3 regions of the Enterobacter sp. HK169 genome follow, and region 3 is predicted to be linked to each of the others. Evidence: predicted binding sites of a transcription regulator. Region 3 holds the regulator's gene; each other region holds the start of a gene.
What was found. Region 3 encodes PurR, which represses purine synthesis genes. Its sites were predicted from a motif close to CANGCAAACGTTTGCNTG; they were not measured.
Positions count from the first base shown of each region.

Region 1: a site for PurR is predicted at 7,822-7,839, ahead of purE (5-(carboxyamino)imidazole ribonucleotide mutase). Genes of this name have one in related genera too.
Region 2: a site for PurR is predicted at 5,490-5,507, ahead of purL (phosphoribosylformylglycinamidine synthase). Genes of this name have one in related genera too.

Region 1 is NZ_CP017087.1:4,048,747-4,058,509, forward strand. It holds gene tesA (multifunctional acyl-CoA thioesterase I/protease I/lysophospholipase L1) at 1-499, opposite strand, end outside; gene ybbA (putative ABC transporter ATP-binding protein YbbA) at 470-1,156, shown strand; gene ybbP (putative ABC transporter permease subunit YbbP) at 1,153-3,567, shown strand; gene EnteroDNA1_RS19215 (porin) at 3,751-4,896, shown strand; gene mnmH (tRNA 2-selenouridine(34) synthase MnmH) at 5,023-6,093, opposite strand; gene purK (5-(carboxyamino)imidazole ribonucleotide synthase) at 6,178-7,245, opposite strand; gene purE (5-(carboxyamino)imidazole ribonucleotide mutase) at 7,242-7,751, opposite strand; gene EnteroDNA1_RS19235 (hypothetical protein) at 7,913-8,098, opposite strand; gene EnteroDNA1_RS19240 (YdgH/BhsA/McbA-like domain containing protein) at 8,167-8,376, opposite strand; gene lpxH (UDP-2,3-diacylglucosamine diphosphatase) at 8,514-9,236, opposite strand; gene ppiB (peptidylprolyl isomerase B) at 9,240-9,734, opposite strand.
Region 2 is NZ_CP017087.1:1,784,776-1,794,538, reverse strand. It holds gene EnteroDNA1_RS08455 (MurR/RpiR family transcriptional regulator) at 1-300, opposite strand, end outside; gene murQ (N-acetylmuramic acid 6-phosphate etherase) at 418-1,311, shown strand; gene EnteroDNA1_RS08445 (PTS transporter subunit EIIC) at 1,323-2,684, shown strand; gene yfhb (phosphatidylglycerophosphatase C) at 2,688-3,323, shown strand; gene tadA (tRNA adenosine(34) deaminase TadA) at 3,348-3,887, shown strand; gene mltF (membrane-bound lytic murein transglycosylase MltF) at 3,775-5,325, opposite strand; gene purL (phosphoribosylformylglycinamidine synthase) at 5,593-9,480, shown strand.
Region 3 is NZ_CP017087.1:301,359-311,121, forward strand. It holds gene mdtK (MdtK family multidrug efflux MATE transporter) at 1-595, opposite strand, end outside; gene EnteroDNA1_RS01565 (riboflavin synthase subunit alpha) at 821-1,465, shown strand; gene cfa (cyclopropane fatty acyl phospholipid synthase) at 1,497-2,645, opposite strand; gene punC (purine nucleoside transporter PunC) at 2,944-4,143, opposite strand; gene punR (DNA-binding transcriptional activator PunR) at 4,258-5,169, shown strand; gene purR (HTH-type transcriptional repressor PurR) at 5,187-6,212, opposite strand; gene cydH (cytochrome bd-I oxidase subunit CydH) at 6,510-6,599, shown strand; gene EnteroDNA1_RS01595 (MFS transporter) at 6,764-7,930, shown strand; gene sodB (superoxide dismutase [Fe]) at 7,969-8,550, opposite strand; gene EnteroDNA1_RS01605 (C40 family peptidase) at 8,673-9,446, opposite strand.

The DNA.
Region 1 (9,763 bases), 800 kb from region 3:
CCATGAAAAATGGCAGCAGCGGAATATCAAACTCTTTGGCAAGCTTAGGGTAGATCGCGCTAAAGGCTTCATTATACCGACGACCGTAGTTAGCGGGCAGGCGAATTTGCATCAGCAGCGGCTGGGCGTTTGCCGCTTTGATATCCTGCAAAATGGTGCGCAGCGTTTGCTCGGTTTGCTGAAGCTGAAAACCGCGCAATCCATCGTTACCGCCAAGCTCCACCAGCACCCAGCGCGGCTGATGCTGTTTGAGCAGTGCAGGCAGGCGCGACAGGCCCTGCTGCGAGGTATCACCGCTGATGCTGGCGTTGATTACCGACGTCTTGCTCTGCCATTTGTCGTTGAGCAGCGCGGGCCAGGCCGCGCTGGCCGCCATGCGATAGCCTGCGCTCAGGCTGTCGCCGAGAACCAGTAACGTGTCCGCTGCCGCCGCGCGGAAGGTCATCAGAATCAAAAACAGGAAGGGCAAATGCCAGCGGAAAACAGTGTTGAAGTTCATCATCTTAAGAAGTCCGTCGGTCAGGGGGAACACGAGCTTTCCATCCTTACTGGAGTTGAACTCGTTGTCAAACGCGCTGAAACCATCGCGCTGATTGGCGAATCCGGCTCTGGCAAGTCCACGCTGCTGGCGATTTTGGCCGGTCTGGACGACGGCAGCAGCGGCGAGGTCCACCTTGTCGGGCACCCGCTGCACCAGCTTGATGAAGAGGCGCGGGCCGCGCTGCGCGCGCGTCACGTTGGTTTTGTCTTCCAGTCCTTTATGCTGATCCCAACCCTGAACGCGCTGGAAAACGTCGAACTCCCGGCGCTGTTGCGCGGTGAAAACAGCCGTGAAAGCCGGGCGCACGCGAAGGCGCTGCTGGAGCAGCTCGGTCTGGGCAAGCGTCTCGACCACCTTCCCGCACAGCTTTCCGGCGGTGAGCAGCAGCGCGTGGCGCTGGCGCGGGCGTTTAACGGTCGTCCCGAAGTCCTGTTTGCCGATGAGCCCACAGGTAACCTTGACCGTAAAACCGGTGACCGGATTGCCGATCTGCTGTTTTCGCTCAACCGCGAGCACGGCACCACGCTGATCCTCGTCACCCACGATCCGCAGCTCGCCGCCCGCTGCGACCGCCGCCTGCGGCTGGTGAACGGTATTCTTCAGGAGGAGGCATGATTACCCGCTGGTTCTGGCGCGAGTGGCGCTCGCCCTCGTTGCTTATCGTCTGGCTGGCGCTAAGCCTGGCGGTGGCCTGCGTGCTGGCGCTCGGCAGCGTCAGCGACCGCATGGAAAAAGGGCTTAGCCAGCAGAGCCGGGAGTTTATGGCGGGTGACCGGGCGCTGCAAAGCTCCCGCCCGGTGCCGTCGGGCTGGATTGACGAAGCACGTAAACAAGGGCTGAAGGTGGGGGAGCAGATAAGCTTTCAGACCATGACGTTTGCGGGCGACACGCCGCAGCTCGCCAGCGTTAAAGCCGTCGATGATATCTACCCGATGTACGGCGAACTGCAGACCAACCCGCCAGGGCTGAAGCCAAAGCCCGGCACGGTGCTGCTGGCATCACGTCTGATGGCGCTTCTGAACCTGAAACCCGGCGATAGCATCGACGTCGGCGACGCCACCCTCAACATTGCCGGGGAAGTGGTGCAGGAGCCCGATTCCGGCTTTAACCCCTTCCAGCTCGCGCCGCGCCTGCTGATGAACACCGCGGATGTCGCGGCAACCCATGCTGTACAGCCGGGCAGCCGCGTCACCTGGCGCTATAAGTTTGGCGGCACGCCTGCCCAGCTTGACGCGTACGAAAAATGGCTTCTGCCGCAGCTCAAGCCAGAGCACCGCTGGTACGGGCTGGAGCAGGACGAAGGGGCGCTCGGTAAATCACTTGAACGTTCTCAGCAGTTCCTGCTGCTTTCGGCACTGTTGACCCTGCTGCTGGCGGTGGCGGCGGTTGCCGTGGCGATGGGGCACTACTGCCGCAGCCGTTACGACCTGGTGGCGATCCTCAAAACCCTGGGGGCGGGCAGGGCGCAGCTGCGCAAGCTGATCGTCGGCCAGTGGCTGATGCTGCTGGTCCTCTCCGCGCTGACCGGCGGAATAATCGGGCTGCTGTTTGAAAAACTGCTGATGGTGATGCTGAAACCGGTGCTCCCGGCCGCCTTGCCGCCAGCCAGCCTCTGGCCGTGGCTGTGGGCGATGGGCGCAATGACGGTGATTTCGCTGCTGGTGGGGCTACGCCCCTACCGCCTGCTGCTCGCGACGCAGCCGCTGCGCGTGCTTCGCAACGATGTGGTGGCGAACGTCTGGCCGCTGAAGTTCTACCTTCCGGTGATTATTGCCGTAGCGGTGGGGCTGCTGGCGTGGCTGATGGGGGGCAGCACGCTGCTGTGGGCGGTACTGGCCGGGGCGGTTGTGCTGGCGCTGCTGTGCGGCGTGCTGGGCTGGATACTGCTCAACGTCCTGAAGCGGCTCACGGTGAAATCGCTGCCCGTGCGCCTGGCGGTCAACCGCCTGCTGCATCAGCCGTGGTCAACGCTCAGCCAGCTGTCGGCGTTTTCGCTGTCGTTTATGCTGCTGGCGCTGCTGTTAGTGCTGCGCGGCGATCTGCTCGATCGCTGGCAGCAGCAGCTTCCCCCGGAAAGCCCGAACTATTTCCTGATCAACATTGCCCCTGAGCAGGTCACGCCGCTGAAGGGCTTCCTTTCGGAGCATCACATTATCCCTGAGTCGTTCTATCCCATCGTGCGCGCGCGTCTGACGCAGATCAACGGCCAGCCAACGGACGGAAACAAGGACGAGTCGCTGAACCGCGAGCTGAACCTGACCTGGCAGGAGAAACGCCCTGACCACAACCCGATAACCGCGGGCACCTGGCCGCCGAAAGCGGGTGAGGTGTCGCTGGAAGAGGGGCTGGCGACGCGGCTGAACGTGAAGCTCGGGGACAGCGTGACCTTTACCGGCGATACCCAGGATTTCACGGCGAAAGTCACCAGCCTGCGCAAGGTGGACTGGGAAAGCCTGCGGCCCAACTTCTTCTTTATCTTCCCGCCGGGCGCGCTGGACGGTCAGCCGCAGAGCTGGCTGACCAGCTTCCGCTGGGAAAACGGCAACGGCATGCTGACCCAGCTCAACCGGGAGTTTCCGACGGTCAGCCTGCTGGATATTGGCGCGATCCTGAAGCAGGTGGGGCAGGTGCTGGAGCAGGTGAGCCGCGCGCTGGAGGTGATGGTGGTGCTGGTGACGATCTGCGGCGTGCTGTTGCTGCTGGCCCAGGTGCAGGTGGGCATGCGCCAGCGCCATCAGGAGCTGGTGGTCTACCGCACGCTGGGGGCTGGAAAGCGGCTGCTGCGGATGACGCTCTGGAGCGAGTTTGCGCTGCTGGGGCTGGTGGCGGGTCTGGTAGCGGCCATTGGCGCGGAAACGGCGCTGGCGGTGCTGCAGACAAAGGTCTTCGACTTCCCGTGGGAGCCTGACTGGCGCCTCTGGTTGATCCTGCCTCTCAGCGGCGCGGTGCTGCTTTCTCTTTGCGGAGGCTGGCTCGGCACGCGGCTGTTAAAGGGGAAAGCCCTGTTCCGTCAGTTTGCGAGTTGATTTAGAGCCGTGATAGTTGCGCACCGGGTTTTAATGCCGGTGCGCAGCGTTTAAATAGCACAAAGTGATAATACCCACTCATTTAGTAGCACAAAACATTAAAAACCCGACCACACAGCCCGATTATTTCCAGTTAATATTCACCCGCTAAATATTTAGCAGCGTGTCTATTAAGGAAAAATAATGACTATAAAAAAATCAGCGCTGGCGGTAACGATCGGCGCGGCAGTGGCATTGACTACCTTCGCTTCTCAGGCGGAAATCACCGTTCTTAAGCAGGATCCTCAGGCGGGTAACCCGCTGAGCCGTCTGAACTTCACCGTTGGCGGCAGTATTCGTCCTCAGTTCCAGAACATGACCGGCGACGACGGTAAAAACAGCTACAAGCGTAACGGCTTTGACGGCGGCACCCGTTTCCGTTTCGCGGCTGATTACTACCTGTTTGATGACATCAGCTGGATCAGCTACTACGAGCTGGGTGTGAATATTCCTGCACAGTTCAACTGGGATCACCACTACGCCGACGGCGCACACGACACCACGCGTCGTATGCTCTACACCGGTCTGAAGAGCGACACCTGGGGTACGCTGACCTTCGGTCAACAGAACAGCGTTTACTATGATGTGGTGGGCGCGAAAACCGATATCTGGGACTACGACATGATCGGTCAGGCGCCAGGTAACGGGATCAACGGCGATTACGACGGTTCTTACCGTTCACGCCAGATGCTGAAATATAAGAAAACCGTGGGTGATGCCGACATTTATGCATCCTACCTGTTTGAAGACAGCGAATACCTGCCGGGCAACGGCCTGCGCTACAAGCGTAAAGGCGGCGGCTCGCTGGGTCTGGATTACCACCTGACCACCGACCTGACCTGGGGCGCCGCGTGGAACTACACCCGTGCGGACATGCGTAACCCGGATAACGGCGACAGCAAAACCTACGACCAGAACATCCTCGGTACCGCGCTGAGCTGGACCCCGGACAACTGGACCTTCTCCGCTGGCGGCGGCTGGTACCAGAACTTCCTGACCACCAAAAAGGTGTCGGTTAACGACTACTTCGCCGGTGATGCATGGGGTATTGAATACTTTGCGGGCTATAAGTTCCCAATCGGTCAGTACGCGGTTAAATCCATCCAGCCATACTTCATGGGCGACCGCATTCAGTACGTGAACGGCCGTAACTACCAGCGCATCGACAACGGCGTGGGTATCAGCTTCCAGCTGGATTACGGCTTCCGCGTGGATTACGAACACGTGTTCACCTCCAGCACCGACAACCTGGGCGACATGAACCTGGTGCGTCTGCGTTACGACTTCTAAGTCGTCTTGTAGGGTTGCGGCCTGATGCCCTCACCCTGACCCTCTCCCACGGGGAGAGGGAACAAACATTAAAAACGGCAACCCTGGTTGCCGTTTTGCTTTTACCTCGCCACCCGGCTTTATTTTTCAGCGATCAAGCCACTCAGCAATTTCTTCGTACGTCCCGCGATACACAATCTTCTCCGCCTTTTTCTCCAGCTGATAGCCGTACATCGGGTCGTAATAGTCCTTCAGCAGCGGCGCAAGCCAGCTGAAGTGCGCGTCAGTGCTGCCGGAGCGTTGCTGTTCCAGCAGCGCGGAATCTAACAGCGCGGTGAATTCTGCATACCGCTGCAGCCCCAGACGGCGGCGAATGGCGAACAGGCCGTGGTGCAGATACTCGCTGTATTCTTTCCAGCCCGCTTCCTCGCCGTATGCGGCAGAAAAGTCCGCCCACATGTGGTCGAAATACTCTTCGCGCAGGCGCTCAAGGCGGACGTCAAACGGGTCTTCGACGACAACGATAGGGGCTTCAGCCATGCGGTCGCGCAGGCACTCCGGCAGGTGGTTGGAGCCAATCATCCGGCCCTCGTCTTCCAGCACCCAGCGCGCGGCGTCTTTTTTCAGGAGCTCAACCGCAAGGTGGTTTTCAAAGCTGGCCTGGGAAAGCTGCGGCGTGAGCGTGCGGCCAAACGACGAACCTCGGTGGTGCGCCAGCCCTTCCAGATCGATACCCTGCGCGTGCTGCTTCACCAGCAGGGTTTTACCGTTTCCGGTACAGCCGCCAATCAGCACCATCGGCTTTTGCGACTGCTCGATGGTCACCTGAATCGCCGTCTGACGCAGGGCTTTGTAGCCGCCGCGGATCAGCGGGTAGTCAACGCCCGCCTCTTTCATCCAGGCCTGCGAGATATGCGAGCGCTGGCCGCCGCGCGCGCAGCAGAGATAGCCCTCAGGATGGGCAAGGCTGGCTTCCCGCCAGGCGTTGATGCGTGCCTCACGCGTCTCGCCGCTTACCAGCTGATGGCCGAGCGCCAGCGCGGCCTCGGGGCCCTGGCGTTTATAGCAGGTACCGACGGCGGCGCGCTCGTTGTCGTTCATTAAGGGCAGGTTGATCGCCGCAGGTATCGCGCCCTGGGCAAATTCGATCGGCGCGCGAACGTCGATTAAAGGGGTATCAGACGCGAGGATCGCGCGATAGTCCGTTCCATCGTTCATGGTTGTTCCAGAAGAAAACTCAGCAGCAATGGGCGGGGATTGTACGCCGGGGAAGGGGAAGATCAACTCCCCGGCGCAGATGTCTTACTTGAGCTTAGACTGTGCCCAGACAATACCGCTCGCATATTCCGGCGGCAGGAGCGGGATCATCGCTTCCAGGGTGGCGCTCAGGCGGCCCGTGTCGCTGTCGTTCAGGTTCAGGTGACCGACCTTACGACCCGCGCGTACCTCTTTGTCATACCAGTGCAGATGCACGAGCGGCAGCTTCAGCCAGTCGTAGTTCAGATCGGTGCCGATCAGGTTGATCATCACCGACGGGCTGTTCACCACCGGCTGCGGCAGCGGCAGGTCCGTAATCGCGCGCAGGTGCAGCTCGAACTGGCTGATGGACGCGCCGTTTTGCGTCCAGTGGCCGCTATTGTGCACGCGCGGCGCAAGTTCGTTGATCAGCAGACCGGACGGGGTGATAAAGCACTCCATCGCCATGACGCCCACATACCCGAGTTCGTGCATGATGGCAGAGAGCATATCTTCCGCCTGCGCCTGCTGGTCAGCATTGGCGTGCGGGAAGGCGACGCTGGTGCGCAGAATGCCGTCCTGATGCAGGTTATGCGTCAGCGGATAAAAGACGGTATGCCCGTCGTGCCCGCGCGCGCCAACCAGCGACACTTCACCGCTGAAGTTGATGCCCTGCTCAACGATGCACTCGCCGTAGCAATCGTCCGGCAGTTCTGCCGTTTCATCTGCACGCAGGCGCCACTGGCCGCGGCCGTCATAGCCGCCCACGCGGCGCTTCACGATTGCCAGCTCGCCCAGCATCGCGAAAACGTCATTCCACTCGCTTTTATCGGACAGGAGCTGCCACGGCGCGGTCGGCAGACCGAGCTTGTCGAACAGCTGCTTTTGCGTCAGACGGTCGGCGATGATCGGGAACACGTCGCGGTTAACGAAGGCGTTATGACGCGCCAGCTCGCGGGTCAGAGCCGTTTCTGGCCAGCGTTCGATCTCGGCGGTGATCACGCTCTGGTGGAACGGTACGGCTTCCGGTTCGGCGTCCAGCCCGACGGGCCAGACGGCAATACCCAGCGGCTCACCGGCCTGACGCAGCATGCGGCCTAGCTGGCCGTTACCGAGGACGCAAACCTGCTTCATGCCGCACCCCGCGGGTCCGGATTGTCCAGCACCTCGTCTGTCTGGGCTTTACGCCACTCCGCCAGACGCTGGTGTAATGCTTTATCGTGCGTCGCAAGAATTTGCGCCGCCAGCAGGGCGGCATTGGCAGCACCCGCTTTACCAATCGCCAGCGTGCCGACAGGAATACCGCGCGGCATCTGGACGATTGAGTAGAGGCTATCCACACCGCTTAACGCGGCGCTTTGGACCGGAACGCCCAGTACCGGCACCAGGGTTTTGGCGGCAATCATGCCTGGCAGATGTGCTGCGCCGCCCGCGCCGGCAATGATCACCTCATAACCGTTCTCTTCGGCGCTTTCGGCGAAGCTGAACAGTTTGTCCGGTGTACGGTGCGCGGAGACCACTTCAACGTGGTGCGGAACATTCAGGATTTCAAAGATTTCGGCGGCGAACTGCATGGTAGCCCAGTCGCTTTTGGACCCCATCACGATGGCGACACGCGCCGGATTATTGCGGGAAGACATGCGTCTTAAAACTCCTGTGGTGCGAAACACACTGCTTTCGAGGGCACAGAGAATAGCATGTTATACGGGCAAGGAAAACGGTTGCGCGGTTAAAAGGCGAGCAGTTATGGCGAGAAAGCGATAACAAAAAAGACCGCTCGATGGCGGTCTTTTATATGATGTTACTGAAGATCCCCTGCGGACAGGTTCTCGTTGTCGAACGCGCGGCTGACATCGATATGATTCACCATGCTGGTGTCGGCATTCGAGCCCGATTTTGGCACGGAGAAGCGATTCTCCGCGGCCTGTGCGCCAGTGGACACCACGACTGCCAGCAGCAGGGTACTTACGATGCTGATGTTTTTCATTCTCTGTTCCTTCCTCATCGTATTGTCGCTGTCGCACGTCTTCGCTGGCGGCACGGCAATCAGGGTTTTTATTTAGTCAGTTCTGCGGTCATGTACACGCGGTTGTTGACCTTCGCGCTCGTGATTTTATAAGAGGCATTCTGCTCGGCGGCCTGCGCGGCAATTTTCGCTTCTGCGCGGTCAAGGGTAGAGGCGGTTGCGCTCACGCTTTGAGCGAAAGAACCGAAAGAAACCAGGAAAAGAGCGGCAGCTGCAACGAAAGTTTTGATGGATTTCATGGTCGTATTCCTTAAGTGTTTTATCTGGGATAGGGCGTGTTGCCCTGATGTGATAAATAATAGGCCGCCCACGGGCTGATTAAAATCGAAACAATTTGCCGATATTGTTCAAAAAAATAGAATGATGGTGCGAGGGGTTAAAACGGAAAGGCGATCAGCTCCACGCCCTCTGGCGTGACTTTGACCATGGAACCTTCGGTGTGCCAGGCACCTAATACCACGCGATGGGCCGGTTCGCCGTTGGCGATAAGGGAATGGACGTCAGGACGATGGGTATGACCGTGGATCAACCACTGAACGCCATGCTTTTCCATCACGCTCACCACGGCCTGCGGGTTCACGTCCATGATGGTCATGGATTTGCTGCTGTTGGAGGCTTTACTGCCCGCGCGCATTCTGGCGGCGATACGGTTGCGGATAAACAGCGGCAGCGCAAGGAACACCTTTTGGATCCACGGGGTGTGGACTTTGGCGCGAAACGCCAGGTAGCCGGTATCGTCGGTGCAGAGCGTGTCGCCGTGCATGATCAGAACCCTGCGGCCATAAAGGTCGAGCACCTGTTCTTCCGGCAGCAGCGTCATGCCGCTTTCGCGGGCGTAGCGCTTGCCGATCAGGAAATCACGGTTGCCATGAATGAAGTAGCAGGGGACGCCGGAATCCACGAGCGCGTGAATGGCGGCGGCCATTTCACGGTGCAGCGGGTTAGGGTCGTCGTCGCCAATCCAGGCTTCAAAGAGGTCGCCCAGGATGTACAGCGCATCGGCGCTTTTCGCTTCACCGCGTAAAAAACGCAGAAAACCGGCGGTTATCGCCGGTTCTTCTGTTTGCAGATGCAGATCCGCAATAAAGAGTGTCGCCACGAATTACTCGCTGACGGTCACGCTTGTAATCACAACGTCTTCTTTAGGAACGTCCTGGTGCATACCGCTGCGGCCAGTAGCGACGGCTTTGATCTTGTCAACCACGTCCATACCTTCAACCACTTCTGCGAATACGCAGTAGCCCCAACCCTGCAGGCTTTCGCCGGAGAAGTTCAGGAAGTCGTTATCAGCCACGTTGATGAAGAACTGCGCGGTGGCAGAGTGCGGAGCCTGAGTACGGGCCATTGCCAGCGTACCGCGGGTGTTTTTCAGACCGTTGTTCGCTTCGTTTTTGATCGCTTCTTTGGTCTCTTTCTGGTTCATGCCAGGTTCGAAACCGCCGCCCTGGATCATAAAGCCGTTGATCACGCGGTGGAAAATGGTGTTGTTGTAGAAACCTTCGCGGCAGTAGTCCAGGAAGTTTTTAACTGTTTCAGGCGCTTTGTCATCAAAGGTTTTGATTACGATATCGCCATGATTAGTGTGGAAAGTAACCATTTTTGCATCCTGTTCCGTTATTGTGGTAC
Region 2 (9,763 bases), 1.5 Mb from region 3:
TTCGCCGACCAGCCGCATCGGGTCATCGCCGCGGATCTGATTATGCACCGGCATGGACTGCGGGTTGGGGTTGCTCACCAGCGCTTCGCTGATCGCCAGCTTGAGGGCGGGGAACCCCTTAAAGCCAATCTTCTGGGCAAACTTCACCACGCTGGACTGGCTCACGCCGGCTTCACTCGCCAGCTGCTGCGAGCTGAGATGGCGCGCGCGATCGGGTTGAGAAAGCAGAAAATCCGCCAGCTTCTTGTCGCTTTGGGCAAAGCCTGCGTAGCGCTGGCGAATGCGAATTAAACAGTTCATACGGTCTCCTGGCGAAAATGTGATTATCTGCGCAAATACGAATTTTGCTCGCCTGAATGAATTTTATATTCCATTATAGTGTGATTATTATGAATTAAAAATTCTTGAGGTACAAAAATGAATCTTGGCTCACTTGTTTCTGAAACGCGTAACCCGCAAACCATGGATCTGGATGCGCTCTCCACCCTGGAGCTGGTTAACCGCTTTAATCAACAGGATACGCTGGTCGCGCAGGCTGTGAAAGAGACATTACCCGAGGTGGCGAAAGCTGTCGATGCGGCGGCGGAAGCCCTCAAGGCCGGCGGTCGCATTATCTACATGGGGGCGGGCACCAGCGGGCGTCTTGGGGTGCTGGATGCGTCAGAATGTCCGCCCACCTTTGGGGTGCCGCACGGTCTGGTCGTTGGGCTGATTGCCGGTGGACCCGGTGCGCTGCTGAAAGCCGTTGAAGGTGCGGAAGATAACAAACAGCTGGGTGAGGATGATCTAAAGGGGCTGAATCTGACCGCGAAGGATCTGGTGGTCGGGCTGGCGGCATCCGGGCGTACCCCGTACGTCATTGGCGGGCTGGAATACGCCAACCTGACGGGCTGCACGACGGTCGCCATCTCCTGTAACCCTGGCTCACCGATTGCGCAGGTGGCCGCTATTGCTATCTCTCCGGTTGTCGGGCCGGAAGCGCTCACCGGCTCCACGCGCCTGAAATCCGGGACCGCGCAAAAGCTGGTGCTCAATATGATCTCCACCGGCGCGATGGTGAAGTTCGGCAAGGTTTATCAGAACCTGATGGTGGATATGCAGGCCACCAACGTCAAGCTGGTGGACAGAGCCTGCCGCATGGTGATGGAGGCGACAGGCGCAGGCCGTGAAGAGGCAGAAGCGGTACTCAAGCAGACCGATCACGATGTTAAACCGGCCATTCTGATGATCCTGAGCGGGCTGGATGCGGCGGCCGCGAGAGCCAAACTCGATGCGCATAGCGGCTTCTTACGGGCGGCATTAGAAAACTAACAGAGGCGTCTATGGACAAAACAGCAGCGCTCGCCAGCGATATCCTGCAGGGAATCGGTGGGGAAAAAAACATTCAGCGTCTCGAAAACTGCATGACGCGCGTGCGCGTCGAGGTGCATAACGACGACCAACTCGACGTGCCGCGCCTGAAGCAGCTGTCCGGCGTCAGCGGCTACGTTAAACAGGGGCAGCAGCATCAGCTGATCGTCGGGCCGGGGAAAGCGGCGCAGGTTGTTGATGCCATGCGTGCGCTGATGGGCGTAAGCGCGAGCGCGTCGATTGACGATGCGGAGCGCACCAAAGCGCAGGCAAAGGCCAAATACAAAGCCCCCATGAGCGATGCGCTGCGTCAGCTGGCAAACGTCTTTATTCCGCTGATCCCGGCGTTTATTGCCTCCGGCCTGATCACCGGGATCATCAATATCCTCAAGCGACCGGATATTGTGGGGGATTTCGCCACGCAGTATCCGAACCTGCTGGGGATTCTGGGGATCTTCGGCAGCGCTGTTTTCGCCATTATGAACATTCTGGTCGGGGTGAATACCGCGAAGGTGTTTGGCGGATCGCTGGCGATGGGCGGGGTAATGGCGGGCATCTTGTCCAGCCCGCAGCTGGCGCAGATCACGCTGTTTGGCGAGGCGCTCCAGCCCGGGCGCGGCGGGGTGATTGCCGTGCTGCTGGTGGTCATCCTGATGTGCTGGATCGAGAAAAGGCTGCGAGCGGTTCTGCCTGGCTCGATCGAGCTGATTCTCAACCCGCTGTTGACCACGCTGATTACCGGTAGCGTAGCGATTGTGGCCCTCCAGCCGCTAGGCGGATGGATCTCTGAAGCCATCGCTCACGGTGCGTCTCTGGCTATTGACCGCGGCGGGCTGCTGGTTGGCGCTGTGCTGTCAGGTACCTTCCTGCCGCTGGTGCTGACGGGGCTACATCAGGGGCTGGTGCCGATCCACGTCGAGCTGGTGCAGGCGCACGGCTATAACGCGCTGCTGCCTATCCTGTCGATGGCGGGGGTGGGGCAGGTCGGCGCGGCGATTGCCGTACTGATGAAAACCCGCAACGCGCGTCTGAAAAAAATGATTAAAGGCGCGCTCCCGGTCGGACTGCTCGGCATCGGCGAGCCGCTGATTTTCGGCGTTACGCTGCCGCTGGGTAAACCGTTCCTCGCCGCCTGTCTGGGCGGCGCGGTAGGCGGGGCGCTGATCAGCTACTGGAAAGTCGCCACCGTGATCACCTTTGGTCTTTCCGGTTTACCGCTGGCATTAACCATCGTGACCGGAAAAGTGATGCTCTATCTGTTAGGCTATTTAGTAGCGGTGATCGCCGGGTTCCTGTTTACCTGGCTGTTAGGTTTCAACGAACCAGAGGAGTAAGGTTTGGCAAATCACGCGCGTCGCGTTGTCTTTTTCGACCTGGATGGAACGCTGCATCAGCAGGATATGTTTGGTACGTTTATGCGTTACCTGCTGCGGCGTCAGCCTTTGAATGCGCTGCTCGTGCTGCCGCTCTTACCGGTTATCGGGATCGCGCTGCTGGTGAAAGGCCGGGCGGCGCGATGGCCGATGAGTCTGCTGCTGTGGGGATGTACCTTTGGGCACAGCGAAGCGCGGCTTAAGCAGCTCGAAAAGGATTTTGCGCACTGGTTCCGCGGCCACGTCGCCGCCTTTCCGGTGGTGCAGGCGCGCCTGACCAGCTACCTCGACGCGAACGATGCCGACATCTGGCTGATTACCGGCTCCCCGCAGACGCTGGTGGAGCAGGTCTACTTTGATACCCCCTGGCTTCCGCGCGTGAACCTTATCGCCACGCAAATTGCCCGCGGTTACGGCGGCTGGGTGCTGACCCTGCGCTGCCTGGGACATGAAAAAGTGGTCCAGCTGGAAAAACGCATCGGTACGCCGCTGCGCCTGTACAGCGGCTACAGCGACAGCAAGCAGGACAACCCGCTGCTCTATTTTTGCCAGCACCGCTGGCGCGTCACGCCATCAGGCGAACTTCAGCAACTCGAATAGTCTTCTCTAAAACTGGCGTGTATAATGCCGCCCGCTTTTCGACTGGAGTATCAGCCTTTGTCCAACCCTGAACACAATCATGAATACTGGATGCGCCACGCGCTGACGCTGGCTCAACGCGCCTGGGACGAGGGCGAAGTGCCCGTGGGCGCGGTGCTGGTTCATAACAACCAGGTGATTGGCGAAGGGTGGAACCGTCCTATTGGTCGCCACGATCCTACTGCGCATGCCGAAATTATGGCGCTTCGCCAGGGCGGTCTGGTTCTGCAAAACTATCGCCTGCTTGATACCACGCTGTATGTGACGCTGGAGCCGTGCGTGATGTGCTCCGGCGCGATGGTGCACAGCCGGATCGGGACTCTGGTCTTTGGGGCGCGGGATGAAAAAACCGGTGCGGCCGGTTCGCTGATGGACGTGCTGGGTCACCCGGGTATGAACCACCAGGTGAAGACTATCGGTGGGGTGCTTGCACCAGAGTGTTCGGGGCTGTTAAGCGATTTCTTTCGAATGCGCCGTCAGCAGAAAAAGCAGCAAAAGGCAGAACTGAAGCTGTCGGGCGATTAAGCTCGTCCGGCGCTACGACAGGGTAACTTTGAGCCAGCTGTTTGGCCTCCGTCGCCTCTTTCTCTTTCTCCAGCAGATACCCGACCAGGCTAATCTGATATTTACGGATATTTTCCACGTAGGCGTAGGCTTCATGTCCGCGTGCGTAGCCGTATGTCAGCTTGTTATACCATGGCTTCTGGCTCAGCAGCGGCAGGCGCTGCTTAACGTCTGACCAGCTGTCCGGGTTACCTTTCGTTTTTGCCGTCAACGTTCGCGCATCAAGCATATGCGCGTAGCCCATATTATAGGCCGCCAGCGCAAACCAGATCCGCTCTTCTTCCGGCACCGTTTCCGGTACTTTAGCCATCATGTCCTGCAGGTATCGCGCGCCGCCGCTGATGCTCTGTTCGGCATCGGTACGATCGTTCACGCCCAGGCTCAGCGCGGTATTTTTGGTTAACATCATCAAACCGCGTACGCCCGTGGGCGACGTGGCCTGGGTATCCCAGTGGGATTCCTGATACGAAATAGCCGCCAGCAGTTTCCAGTCAATCTCCTGGGCGTATTTTTCGAACAACGGCTGCAGGTCCGGCAGGACGCTGTCTACCGCGCGCAGGAAGCTGCGGGTGTCAACGTAGTCAAAGTCATCGCCGTGCCCGAGGTACTTCTCCTCCAGACGCGCCAGGGTACCGTCTTCATTGATGGTGTTGAAGAAATCAAGCATCGCGGCAGAGAAGGTCTGATCGTCATCAAGCTGGCTAAACCAGGTCACGGGCTGCTCGTCGGTGACGTCCAGCGCCACGGCGATTTCAGGATGAACGCGCTGGAACAGGCTGATCGCGACCGAATCGGCGATGGTGTAAGGCACCTTCTGATCTTTTACCTGCTCCAGCAGCTCCGTCGTGCCGAGTTTCGGATCCACCGTCCAGCTCAGGTCGGGATATTTCTTCTCCTTGAGCTCCCGCAGATCGTCAATCACCACGTGGCCGGGCGCAATCGTCAGCTGCCGATCGTTAATCGTGGACAGCGAGCGCGGGCGCAGGCTCCCGACGCGGTAAACCAGCTGCTGCGAAACGGAGTAGTAGGTCGGGCCTGGCTGGTAGTTCTTACTGCGCTCGCTGTTATACACCAGCCCGGCGGCGAGCATATCGGCATCGTCGTTATCGAGGTCGTCAAAAAGCTGGTTGATATTCTGGCGGACGGTGATTTTAAGCTTCACGCCAAGATAATCGGCGAACTGTTGTGCCAGTTCATAATCCAGGCCAATGATTTTGCCGTTGACGTCGCTGTAAATCAGCGGCGAGTTGAGGGTACTGACGCGCAATTCCCCCCGCTCCTGAATGGCGGCGATACGGTTTTCGGCTTTGCCGAACCAGGGGATGGAAGGCCAGAGGGCCACTGCCAGCAGCAACGTTACAATGCCGATGAGCAGATAATTAATCTTTAATTTTTTCAATTAGTTAATTCTCTGCGACGCCGGTTGCCTCAGTCTGCTGTAGCCATGTTAATCATAAGGTTTGCCATTGAATGAGCGGCATTTTGCGTAAACTTGCGCCACTTGGCAACCAATTAGAGAGACAGGTCACATCTATTGTTAAATCTCTGTGCAAATTTTATTTCGACGCAAACGGTTTCGTCGGCGCTCAGGATTCTCTATAATGACGCCCGTTTTCCCCCCTTGCGCACACTGTAAGCGCCCCGGCGCTTCGAAGACGAGAGACTTATGATGGAAATTCTGCGTGGTTCGCCTGCACTGTCTGCCTTCCGTATCACTAAACTGCTGGCACGTTTTCAGGCGGCCGACCTTCCGGTAAGCAATATTTACGCTGAGTATGTCCATTTTGCTGACCTGAATGCCCCCCTGAATGCAGAGGAGCGCGTACAGCTGGAACGCCTGCTCAAGTATGGTCCAAGCCTGAGCAGCCATACGCCAACCGGCAAACTGATCCTTGCTACGCCTCGTCCGGGCACCATCTCCCCCTGGTCTTCCAAAGCCACCGATATCGCCCACAACTGTGGCCTGAACCAGATTAACCGTCTGGAACGCGGCGTGGCGTACTACGTGGAAGCCTCTACCCTGAGCGACGCGCAGTGGCAGGCGGTTGCGGCTGAACTGCACGATCGCATGATGGAGAGCGTATTTACCTCTCTCGATGACGCGCAGAAGCTTTTCTCTCACCATCAGCCTGCGCCGGTACAGAGCGTAGACCTGCTGGGGCAGGGCCGTCAGGCGCTGATTGACGCCAACCTGCGTCTCGGCCTGGCGCTGGCAGAAGACGAAATCGACTACCTCCAGGATGCGTTTGTTAAGCTCAACCGTAACCCGAACGACATCGAACTCTATATGTTCGCGCAGGCTAACTCTGAGCACTGCCGCCACAAGATTTTCAACGCCGACTGGATTATTGACGGCGAACAGCAGCCGAAGTCGCTGTTCAAAATGATCAAAAACACCATGGAGCAAACCCCTGACCACGTGCTGTCTGCCTATAAAGACAACGCCGCGGTAATGGAAGGTTCCGAGGTGGGCCGCTTCTTCGCCGATCGCGAAGCAGGGCGCTATGACTTCCATCAGGAGCCCGCGCATATCCTGATGAAAGTGGAAACCCACAACCACCCGACGGCGATCTCCCCGTGGCCGGGCGCGGCGACCGGCTCCGGCGGTGAAATCCGTGACGAAGGCGCGACCGGTCGTGGCGCTAAACCTAAAGCGGGTCTGGTCGGTTTCTCCGTCTCCAACCTGCGTATCCCGGGCTTTGAGCAGCCGTGGGAAGAAGATTTCGGCAAGCCAGAGCGCATCGTGACCGCCCTGGATATCATGACCGAAGGCCCGCTGGGCGGCGCGGCGTTTAACAACGAATTTGGTCGTCCGGCGCTGAACGGTTACTTCCGTACCTATGAAGAGAAAGTGGACAGCCACAACGGCGAAGAGCTGCGCGGCTACCACAAGCCGATCATGCTGGCGGGCGGGATCGGCAACATCCGTGCCGATCACGTGCAGAAAGGCGAGATCGTCGTCGGCGCGAAGCTGATCGTACTGGGCGGCCCGGCGATGAACATCGGTCTGGGCGGCGGCGCGGCCTCTTCTATGGCCTCCGGCCAGTCTGATGCGGATCTCGATTTCGCCTCCGTGCAGCGCGACAACCCTGAGATGGAGCGCCGCTGCCAGGAAGTGATCGACCGCTGCTGGCAGCTGGGCGACGCCAACCCGATCCTCTTCATTCACGACGTGGGCGCGGGCGGCCTGTCCAACGCCATGCCGGAGCTGGTGAGCGACGGTGGCCGCGGCGGGCGCTTCAACCTGCGCGATATCCTGAGCGATGAGCCGGGCATGAGCCCGCTGGAAATCTGGTGTAACGAATCCCAGGAGCGCTACGTGCTGGCGGTTGCTGCGGATCAGCTACCGCTTTTTGACGAGCTGTGCCGCCGCGAGCGCGCGCCGTATGCCGTCATCGGTGAAGCGACCGAAGAGCAGCACCTTTCCTTAAGCGACACCCACTTTGACAACCAGCCGATCGATCTGCCGCTCGACGTTCTGCTCGGTAAAACGCCGAAGATGACCCGCGACGTAACCACCCGCAAAGCGGCCGGCAAAGCGCTGGATCGCCAGGGCATCACCGTGGCAGAAGCGGTAAACCGCGTGCTGCACCTGCCTGCTGTGGCAGAGAAAACCTTCCTGGTGACCATCGGCGATCGCACCGTGACCGGTATGGTATCGCGCGATCAGATGGTCGGCCCGTGGCAGATCCCGGTCGCGAACTGCGCCGTGACCACCGCGAGCCTCGACAGCTACTACGGCGAAGCGATGGCTCTCGGCGAACGCACCCCGGTGGCGCTGCTGGACTTCGCTGCCTCTGCCCGTCTGGCGGTCGGTGAAGCGCTGACCAACATCGCCGCAACGCAGATTGGCGATATCAAACGTATCAAGCTTTCCGCAAACTGGATGGCCGCAGCCGGTCACCCTGGCGAAGATGCTGGCCTGTATGAAGCCGTGAAAGCGGTGGGCGAGGAGCTGTGTCCAGCCCTTGGCCTGACCATTCCGGTGGGCAAAGACTCCATGTCGATGAAAACCCGCTGGCAGGAAGGCAACGAGCAGCGCGAGATGACCTCTCCGCTGTCGCTGGTGATCACCGCGTTTGCCCGCGTGGAAGACGTGCGTCACACCGTTACGCCGCAGCTTGCGACCGAAGACAACGCCCTGCTGCTGATTGACCTGGGCAAAGGCCACAACGCGCTGGGTGCTACCGCGCTGGCGCAGGTTTACCGCCAGCTCGGCGATAAGCCAGCCGACGTGCGTGACGTGGCGCAGCTGAAAGGCTTCTACGACGCGATTCAGGCGCTGGTGGCGCAGCGTAAGCTGCTGGCCTACCACGACCGTTCCGACGGTGGCCTGCTGGTGACCCTGGCAGAGATGGCCTTCACCGGCCACTGCGGCGTGGAAGCGAACATTGCGACGCTGGGCGAAGACCGTCTGGCGGCGCTGTTCAACGAAGAGCTGGGCGCCGTGATTCAGGTGCGTGCGGCAGATCGCGACGCGGTTGAAGCGATTCTGGCGAAGCATGGTCTGGCAGACTGCGTGCACTATCTGGGCAAAGCCGTTCAGGGCGACCGCTTCGTCATTGAAGCAGACGGTCACGCCGTGTTCAGCGAAAGCCGCACCACGCTGCGCATGTGGTGGGCAGAAACCACCTGGCAGATGCAGCGCCTGCGTGACAACCCGGAATGTGCCGATCAGGAGCATAACGCGAAAGCGAATGACCAGGATCCAGGCCTGAACGTGAAGCTCTCCTTCGACATCAACGAAGACATCGCCGCGCCGTACATAGCGACGGGTGCGCGTCCAAAAGTGGCCGTGCTGCGCGAGCAGGGCGTCAACTCCCACGTTGAGATGGCGGCCGCCTTCCACCGCGCGGGCTTTGACGCTATCGACGTCCACATGAGCGACCTGCTGGCCGGGCGTACCGGTCTGGAAGATTTCCAGGCGCTGGTGGCGTGCGGCGGCTTCTCCTACGGCGACGTGCTGGGCGCGGGCGAAGGCTGGGCGAAGTCCATCCTGTTCAACAGCCGCGTGCGCGACGAGTTCGAAACCTTCTTCCACCGTCCGCAGACCCTGGCGCTGGGCGTGTGTAACGGCTGCCAGATGATGTCTAACCTGCGCGAGCTGATCCCGGGCAGCGAAGCCTGGCCGCGCTTTGTGCGCAACCAGTCTGACCGCTTCGAGGCGCGCTTCAGCCTGGTGGAAGTGACCCAAAGCCCGTCTCTGCTGCTGCAGGGAATGGTCGGTTCACAGATGCCAATCGCCGTTTCCCACGGTGAAGGACAGGTAGAAGTGCGCGACGCTGCGCATCTGGCTCAGCTGGAGAGCAAAGGCCTGGTAGCGCTGCGCTTTGTCGATAACTTCGGCAAGGTGACGGAAACCTATCCGGCTAACCCGAACGGCTCCGCCAACGGTATTACGGCAGTGACCAGCGAAAGCGGTCGCGCGACCATCATGATGCCGCACCCGGAACGCGTATTCCGTACCGTGAGCAACTCCTGGCACCCGGAAAACTGGGGCGAGGACAGCCCGTGGATGCGTATCTTCCGCAACGCGCGTAAGCAGCTGGGTTAAGTTTTAGCCCCACCCCCTTCCAGGCCCGGTAAGCGAAAGCTCGACCGGGCTTTTTTGTTTGTGTCGCAATTACGCGACAGACCCGCAATATGGCTGTCTCCAAATGGAGACACTTAACTCTTTGATTTATATATGTCAGGTAAGGTTCCCCTTAAGGTGTTGCTGAATAGCGACACTTAGCCTGAAAATCATTCAACCGATAATTAACGTGATAAACGAGTAAAAATCATATATTTCAAACTGTTAATATTTTGTTTTGCATTCTGGCACGGGTGTTGCATAA
Region 3 (9,763 bases):
CCGCCGTCGCCACGCCGCAGCCGACGCCGCCCAGCTCCGGCATCCCGAAATGACCGTAAATAAACACGTAGTTCACCGGAATGTTGACCAGCAGGCCGATAAAGCCCATCACCATCCCGGGCTTGGTTTTCGCCAGGCCTTCACACTGGTTACGCGCCACCTGGAAAAAGAGGTAGCCGGGCGCACCCCAGAGCAGGGCGCGCAGATAGCCCACGGCTTTATCAGCCAGTGCCGGGTCAATGTTATGCATAGCGCGAATGATGTGGCCCGCGTTCCAGAGCACGACCATGATCAGCACGGAAACAAACCCTGCCAGCCAGAAACCCTGACGAACCTGATGGGCAATGCGCTCGCGACGACCCGAGCCATTGAGCTGAGCGATAACCGGCGTGAGCGCGAGCAGCAGACCGTGGCCGAACAGGATGGCCGGAAGCCAGATTGACGTGCCGATAGCAACGGCCGCCATATCGGTGGCGCTATAGCCACCTGCCATTACCGTATCCACAAATCCCATTGCGGTCTGGGCCACTTGCGCGACGATCACTGGGATAGCCAGTGCCAATAGCTGGCGCGCTTCATTCATGTACTTCTGCACGTGAACACCTTTATTTTGTTGTTATTTGAGAGACTAAAAAAGCCGCCGAAACGGGCAGCAAGAAGAAAATGCAGGGGGGTGCCAGCTATTGTAGCGGGCTTTAGCTATTTATCTAGTGAAAAAATCGCCAGAAAATGCGCTCCGCTGGCAACCTCTTTTTCCAACTGTTATTGTGGTGGGATTAAACGGTGTCACCACCGTCCGGAAAAAACAGGAGTTGTAAGCATGTTTACTGGTATTGTGCAGGGCACCGCCAAAGTGGTGTCCATTGATGAAAAACCTAATTTCCGTACTCATGTTGTTGAGCTGCCGGAATATATGCTTGAGGGCATTGAAACAGGCGCGTCGATTGCTCATAACGGCTGCTGCCTGACCGTTACCGAAATTAACGGCAACCAGATTAGCTTTGATTTAATGAAAGAGACGCTGCGCATCACCAACCTTGGCGAGCTGGCGGTGGGAGATACCGTTAACGTTGAGCGGGCGGCGAAGTTCAGCGATGAGATTGGCGGTCACCTGATGTCCGGTCACATCATGACCACCGCTGAAGTGGCAAAAATCGTGACCTCGGAAAATAACCGTCAAATCTGGTTTAAAATGCAGGATCCTTCATTAATGAAATACATCCTCTATAAAGGATTTATTGGCATTGACGGGATTAGCCTGACGGTGGGTGAAGTAACGCCAACGCGTTTTTGCGTGCATTTAATTCCTGAAACGCTGCAGCGCACCACGCTGGGCGCCAAAAAACTGGGGCATCGCGTGAATATTGAAATCGATCCGCAAACCCAGGCGGTGGTGGATACGGTTGAGCGCGTGCTGGCAGCAAAAGAAGCGGCAATAATAAAGACCACCGCAGAAGAAGAATAAAAAATAACCCCGGGCATCCGGGGTTATTTTTTTAGCGTGCGACACGTAATCCGTGTTCAATCCCACGGCTGAATACCACCTGCCAGAGCTGAATATCCCGTGCGCGAAACGCCCCCGCGCAGGCATTCAGATAATAGCTAAACATCCGCCTGAATCGTTCAGAATAGTTGTCCGCAATCTCAGGCCAGGTTTCCTGAAAACGCGCATGCCAGGCCATCAACGTGGTGTCGTAATCCGCGCCAAAGTTGTGCCAGTCTTCCATTACAAAATGGGATTCACTGGCGTTGGCAATCTGGCGGACTGACGGTAAACAGCCATTCGGAAAGATGTATTTGTTGATCCACGGGTCGACGTTATTGTCGGTTCGCTTAGAGCCGATGGTGTGCAGCAGGAAGATGCCGTCCGGTTTCAGATTCCGATCCACCACCTCAAAATAGGTAGCGTAGTTTTTTGGCCCGACGTGCTCGAACATGCCGACGGAAACGATCCGGTCAAACTGTTCGTTCAGATCACGGTAATCCTGCAGCCGGATATCCACATCGAGACCCTGGCAGCGTTCCCGCGCCATTTTTTGCTGTTCCGCTGAAATCGTGACGCCGACGACGCTGACGCCATAGTGCTTCGCCATAAAATACGCCAGCCCGCCCCAGCCGCAGCCGATATCCAGCACGCGCATTCCGGGCTGGAGCTGCAGCTTCTCGCTAATCAGACGCAGCTTGGCCTGCTGGGCCTCTTCAAGCGTCGACGCCTCTTTCCAGTAGGCGCAGGAGTACTGCATGAAAGGGTCCAGCATACGGCTGAACAGGTCGTTGCCAAGATCGTAGTGTTCTTTACCAACGATCCACGCGCGTTTTTTACTTTGCAGATTGAACAGTCGGGCAGAGGCGACGCGCAGGGTGTCTTTCAGATTGCGAGGGAGTTGATTTTCAAGACCGGCACGCAGCACGCTGGCGAAAAAGGTATCCAGACGTTCGCACTCCCACCAGCCGTCCATGTAGCTTTCTCCCAGGCCTAACGATCCCTCTCGCAGCACGCGTTTAAAAAAGTCGGGATGTTTAACCTGAGGATCGGATGGCGATGATCCATTGATAGTGATGCCTGCTCGACCTAACAGTTCACTGACGATCCGGGACCAGTTATCGTCCGGAACGCTGACTTCTTCTATACACGATGAACTCATAGCTTCTCCATCACCCTACTGTGATCAGAACCTTAAAACAGCGTAGACGCTTTTTTTGGTTTGTGAGAAATCTCACGGTAAATACCGCGAGGCTAATATCCGACGTAGAACAGAGGAAGGGAGATAACCCTTGCCGAAATGCCTTCCATGGTAAAACGGGAGCACTCCGGCTCCCGTTAACACTTAATATTTATCGTATTTAATCGAACCAAATTTAGTATAGGCCTCAAAATTTGGTGATTCAATAGAAAATTCTTAGCAACCTAATCACTGAAAATTAACATGATTTCTGGCGCAATCAGGCATGTGACGTTTCAACCTGAGCACTCTTTTCCTGCTCACGCTGCGCGGAGGCCTGCATGCGATAGCCCAACACCGCCATCGCAACGGTCACCAGCATCACGCTGGTAGTGGTCAGGAGCGGCGTGGCAATCAGCGCGGAGACCACCAGGCTTGCCAGGAAGCACAGCCCCAGCTGCAGGGTGTTCTGCAGCGCGGCGGCGCGGCCTGTTGCCTGCGGGAAGGGACGCAGCGCCTGCGCTACAACGATAGGGTAAATCGCCCCGTTCGCAACGGCCATCACGCAGAATGGGATCAAAATTTCGGCCAGACCGGCGCCAGGAATAAAGCCAACGGCCCAGGTCCCGATGACGCTCAGCGCATACAGCACCAGCAGCCACGGCAGCATCTGCTGACCTTCCCACTTTTGCAGCGCCGCGCGACAGCCGTACCCGCCCACCAGGAATGCGATGGTCTGCGGAACATAGCTCAGGCCGATGGCTGCCGGGCTGTAGCCCATATCGTGCAGAATGAACGGCGAGCCGGTGAGCCACGCGAAGAAGCTTGCCGAGCAGGCGGCATAGATCAGGACATTCCCGCGATACGCTTTGGCGCTGAGCAGGGAAGTGAAGGTAATCGGCTTCGCGTCTGCATGCGCTTCTTTTTTATGCGCGGGCTTAAGGGCGAACGCCGGCAGCATCAGGACCAGGGTAATGGCAAACAGCGTGGCGAAAATGGCCTGCCAGTCGAAATGAGCGAGGATCCAGCTGCCCAGCAGTGGGGCGAGGGCAGGTGAGAGACCTACCAGCGGCATAATGGTGGCGAAAATACGGTTTGTGCGGTTAGCCGGATAGTAGTCGGTGACCAGCGCCTGCCAGGTCACGGCCGCGGCACAGACGCCCACGGCCTGAATAAAACGCAGCACCAGCAGCCAGCTGGCATCGCGTACCCATAGCATCCCCAGGCAGCCCACGGCAAAAATGGCCAGGCCCAGCAACAGCACCGGCTTACGACCAAAGCGATCCGAGAGCGGTCCCCAGAGCAGCTGTGCGAAGGCAAAGCCGGCGAGGAATAAGCTCAGGCTGGCGCTGATGGCGGCAGCCGGCGTTTGTAAATCTTCCTGCATGGCGGCAAACGCCGGCAGGTACATATCGGTGGCCAAAAAGCCCAGCACGCTTAAGCCGCCGAGCCAGACTAAAAAACCGTTCCTGGGTTGCATTATTTTATTCTCCTGAGGAGGCAGGTATACATTGGCGCTGAGTGTAGGGAGTGCAAAGCTGCTTGTGAAACGCTAATATTTGGCTGGTGCATTCAAAAAATTTGCAGGCAGAAAATGTGGTCAGATTATTCTCTTGAAGTGGTCGATGCTGTTGCGCGTAACGGCAGCTTCAGCGGTGCGGCGCAGGAGCTGCACCGCGTCCCTTCGGCAATAAGCTACACGGTGCGCCAGCTGGAGGAGTGGCTGGCGGTTCCGCTGTTTGAACGGCGGCATCGTGATGTGGAATTAACGCCCGCAGGCGCGTGGTTTTTGAAGGAAGGGCGTTCTGTTATCAAAAAAATGCAGATCACCCGCGAACAGTGTCAGCAGATCGCTAACGGCTGGCGGGGACATCTTTCCATCGCGGTGGATAACATCGTTAAGCCGGAACGCACCCGGCAGATGATCGTCGATTTCTACCGTCATTTCTCTGACGTCGAGCTGCGGGTCTCGCAGGAGGTGTTTAACGGCGTCTGGGATGCACTGGCGGACGGCAGGGCAGAGATGGCGATTGGGGCTACGCAGGCGATCCCGGTCGGGGGACGTTACGCTTTTCGCGACATGGGGATGCTGAGCTGGAAATGCGTGGTGGCAAGCGATCATCCGCTGGCGTCGATGGAAGGGCCGCTCAGCGATGACACGCTGCGCAACTGGCCGTCGCTGGTGCTGGAGGATACGTCCCGTTCATTGCCCAAGCGTATCACCTGGCTTCTGGACAACCAGCGGCGGGTGGTGGCCCCTGACTGGGAATCGTCGGCGACGTGCCTCAGCGCCGGGCTGTGCGTCGCGATGGTGCCCGTTCATTTCGCGCGTCCGCGCATCGATACCGGAGAGTGGGTTGAGCTGACGCTGGAGAATCCGTTCCCGGATGCGGCCTGCTGCCTCACCTGGCAGCAAAATGACGTCTCGCCTGCGATGGCCTGGCTGCTGGATTATCTGGGAGACAGCGAAACGCTGAACCGGGAATGGTTACGGGAGCCAGCATAGCTGGCCCCGTAAAGCGATTAACGACGGTAGTCGCGGAACGGACCGTCCGCAACGGAACGGCGTTCGATAAGACGCGGGTGAACTTCAATAGACTGCGACTCTTCGCGCTTGTTGACGATCCTGTCCATCAGCATATTGAAGGCCGTTTCGCCCAGCGAATCTTTCGGCTGGTGAATGGTGGTCAGCGCCGGGGTGAAGAAACGCGCGTTACGCACGTTGTCATAGCCGATCACGGATATATCCTGCGGTACGCGCAGGCCCAGCTCGTCGGCAGCGCAGAGCGCGCCCATGGCCATGATGTCGCCCCCGCAGAACACGGCGGTCGGACGGTGCGGCTGGGAGACGATCTGCTGCATCGCGCGGTAGCCCGATTCCGGCTCAAAGTCGCCCTGCACAATCCAGTTTTCCGGCACGTTGATCAACGCTTCTTCCATCGCTTTCATAAAACCGGCCAGACGGCCCGCGCCGGTGTTGCGCTCCAGCGGACCGGGGATCACGCCAATCTCGCGGTGGCCGCGTTCGATCAGATAACGACCGGCCATATAGCCGCCTTCAAAGGCGTTATCGATAACGGAATCGGTAAAGTCTGCGCGCGCTTCGCCCCAGTCCATCACCACCATCGGAATATGGCGATACTCTTCCAGCATCGACAGCACGGATTCCGGGTACTCGGAACACATCACCAGCAGGCCATCAACGCGCTTTTGCGCCATCATCGACAGGTAGGCACGCTGTTTTTCAATGCTGTTCCACGCGTTGCCCAGAATCAGGGTATAGCCTTTCTGGAAGCAGTTCTTTTCGACCGCTTCAATGATCTCGGCAAAATAGGCCGCTTCACTGCTGGTCGCCAGCAATCCAATGGACTTGGTGTGATTAACCTTGAGGCTACGCGCAACCGCACTTGGCGAATAGTGCAGCTCTTTGATCGCTGCCCAGACGGCGTTGCGCGTCTCTTCCGCCACAAAGCGGGTTTTGTTAATTACATGTGATACGGTTGTAGTGGAAACGTTTGCGCGTTTTGCTACGTCTTTAATTGTTGCCATTAAATGTCACTCCAGACCATATCCTAAGCTCCTGAAAAACTTGAAGGTAAACGTTTGCCTTCTCTCACCCTTATCTCGCAATCTTGAATTGCGGCACGCCGGGAAAACGACACGGGACGTCAGGAGGGGGTCAATGGCCGGTACGCTAATAAATTTAGCGTGGAATTTTGTCCTATCTTGATGAAAAGGGGAAGAGGTAAAGTGGTTATCAGTATAAATCCAGGAAGATTTTTGACGTAATCTGTGCAAAAATGAGCAAGCTCACTTTTCGTGTGGGGATTAAAAGGAGAAAAATTGATGAGTTCCGATCTTAAGTTTTCGCTGTTCACCACCATTGTTGTGCTGGCTCTGATTGTTGCGGCCGGTCTGACGGCTGCGCTGCACTGATTTTACGCGGAGGGAGAGCCTTCTCCCTCCCAACTCCCCGGATTGTTACTTCTCTGGCAAAAATCTTTTGCCATTTTGTTAACTTCTCATTTTTTGTGATTGATGTCATGCTTTCTGCTTCTTTGTTCTGTGTCACCACATGACACGGCATCCGGAGTTGACGCATGAAAATCAATTTTCCCCTGCTGGCCCTGGCGATTGGCGCTTTTGGGATTGGCACCACTGAATTCTCCCCGATGGGGTTACTGCCTGTTATTGCCCGGGGCGTAGATGTCTCTATCCCTGCGGCAGGGATGTTAATCAGCGCCTACGCTATCGGCGTGATGGTCGGGGCGCCGCTGATGACGCTTCTTCTTTCACACCGCGCGCGCCGCAATGCGCTGATTTTCCTGATGGCGATTTTCACCCTGGGCAACGTGCTTTCGGCCATTTCGCCGGACTACACCACATTGATGCTGTCGCGCATTCTGACCAGCCTTAACCACGGCGCGTTCTTTGGGCTGGGATCGGTTGTGGCTGCCAGCGTGGTGCCAAAACACAAGCAGGCGAGCGCCGTGGCAACCATGTTTATGGGGCTGACGATTGCCAATATCGGCGGGGTGCCTGCGGCAACCTGGCTGGGAGAAGCGATCGGCTGGCGTATGTCTTTCCTGGCGACGGCCGGGCTGGGCGTGATTGCGATGGTGGCGCTGTTCTTCTCCCTGCCGAAAGGCAATGCCGGAGAACGTCCGGAAGTGCGTAAAGAGCTGGCGGTGCTGATGCGCCCGCAGGTGCTCTCCGCGTTGCTCACCACCGTGCTGGGGGCAGGGGCGATGTTTACCCTCTACACCTATATTTCACCGGTACTGCACGATATCACCCACGCAACGCCTCTCTTCGTTACCGCGATGCTGGTGCTGATTGGCGTGGGCTTCTCGATCGGCAACTATCTGGGCGGGAAATTTGCCGACCGTTCCGTGAGCGGGACGCTGAAGGGCTTCTTAACCCTGCTGATCGTCATCATGGTTGCCATTCCGTGGCTGGCGCGTAATGAGTTCGGGGCCGCGATTGCGATGGTCGTCTGGGGAGCCGCCACTTTCGCCGTGGTGCCGCCGCTGCAGATGCGCGTGATGCGTGTGGCGCACGAGGCGCCGGGACTTTCATCTTCCGTGAATATCGGTGCGTTTAACCTGGGTAATGCCCTGGGCGCGGCGGCCGGTGGGGCCGTGATTTCAGGCGGTCTGGGGTACAGCTTTGTGCCGGTGATGGGGGCGATTATTGCCGCGCTCGGCCTGCTGCTGGTGATAATGTCGGGTCGTAAACAGCCTGAAGCAGCCTGCGCTGCGGAATAAACCAAAAACGCAGAAGGGCGTACCCTTCTGCGTGTCTCTTACGCGGCGAAGTTCTTCGCGACAAAGTCCCAGTTAACCAGTGCCCAGAAGTGCTCCAGGTAGTTCGGGCGCGCGTTGCGGTAATCAATGTAGTAAGCGTGTTCCCACACGTCCACGGTCATCAGCGGCTTAGCGCTGGTGGTCAGCGGGGTGCCCGCGTTTGAAGTGGACACGATAGCCAGTTTGCCATCCGCCTCTTTAACCAGCCACGTCCAGCCAGAACCGAAGTTCTTGATGGCTGCATCGGTAAATTTCGCTTTGAAATCCGCGAAGCTGCCAAATGCGGCGTTGATAGCGGTAGCCAGTTCACCGACAGGTTCACCGCCGGCATTTGGTGCCAGGCAGTGCCAGTAGAAGGTGTGGTTCCACACCTGAGCCGCGTTGTTAAAGACGCCACCCTCTGAGCTGCGGACGATCTCTTCCAGCGTTTTGCCTTCAAAATCGGTGCCCTTGATCAGATTGTTCAGGTTGGTGACGTACGTCTGGTGATGCTTGCCGTAATGATATTCCAGGGTTTCCGCCGAAATGTGCGGTGCCAGGGCGTCTTTTGCATACGGTAGTGCAGGTAATTCGAACGACATTGCTTCTCTCCTTATTGTATTTTGCGTTGCCAATAACCACACAGACAACAAGGACAGGATAGCAAATTGAAAGGGTATGCAAAAGAGGAACTTACCCCGCCACGGATGTGGCAGGGCAGGGGTTAACGAATGGTTTTCGGCGTCATCACGCGACGTGCGCCGACGTAGTGGCGTAGCCAGTAGTCTTCACTGAGAGAGGTGATCTGAATATCCTGGCCGCTACGTGGAGACTGGATGAATTTCCCGTTGCCGACATAGACGCCGACGTGGTCAGCCGTGCCGCGACCCTGAGTGCGGAAGAACACCAGATCGCCGTTTTCCAGCTCACCGCGGTCAACCGGAGAGGCATCGCGCAGGTGGTACATCTCATTGGCGGTACGCGGAATGCGGAATTTGACCAGATCTTTATAGGCGTAATAGACGAGGCCGCTGCAGTCAAACCCGGTACGCGGCGAACTGCCACCCCAGTGATAAGGTTTGCCAATCTGCCCCATCAGTTTATTCATCGCGGTTTTTTGCGCTTTCTGTACACGCACTTTATGCACTTCCGCTATTTTCGTGACCTTCGTGCATTTCGCCTTGTGGCCTTTACGCGTGATGCATTTTTCAGTAACGAGGTTAGCGGCGGTTTGCGAAGCTTTACTTTTAGCGGAGTGGGCAGTGCGGGAAGGTTTTGTTTTCGTCTTGCTGGAAGCGGTCTGTTTCGTCTGAGCCGGTGTTTTTTTCTTGTCGTTCTTAGCGGTGGTTTTTTTCTTACGTTCTGTGGCTTTCACCAGATGGTTTTTTTGTACAGCAGAATGCCGCGCCTGCTGAGAGGCGTTTGCCACTGGCGTGAAAGTGAGTGAAGTAAACAGTAAAGCACAGAGCGTGATCGAGATTTTATTTATCCGCGCCACTGGGCAGTCCCCTGATAAATGCAGGTCATCAATAATACCCGCGTGTGATTTACAAAGCCCGTCGATTCTAATCTATAAAAACCCAGAAAGTTAATAGCATTTTTCAATCTACAATCGTGTTTCGTTAGCAAGTGCAAAAAAATTCATCGTTCTGTCGCACATTTGCCCACTCCCTAAGCAAAACCCTGACCGCCGCAGGGGTAAACACCATTTGCAATGCAACTTTTCGTGACTCGGGGTAGAATGTATAAACGTGACAAAAATGTTATTTTCCGATGCCAGTCTGACCCGCTACAATGTCAGACGAATGCCGTAAC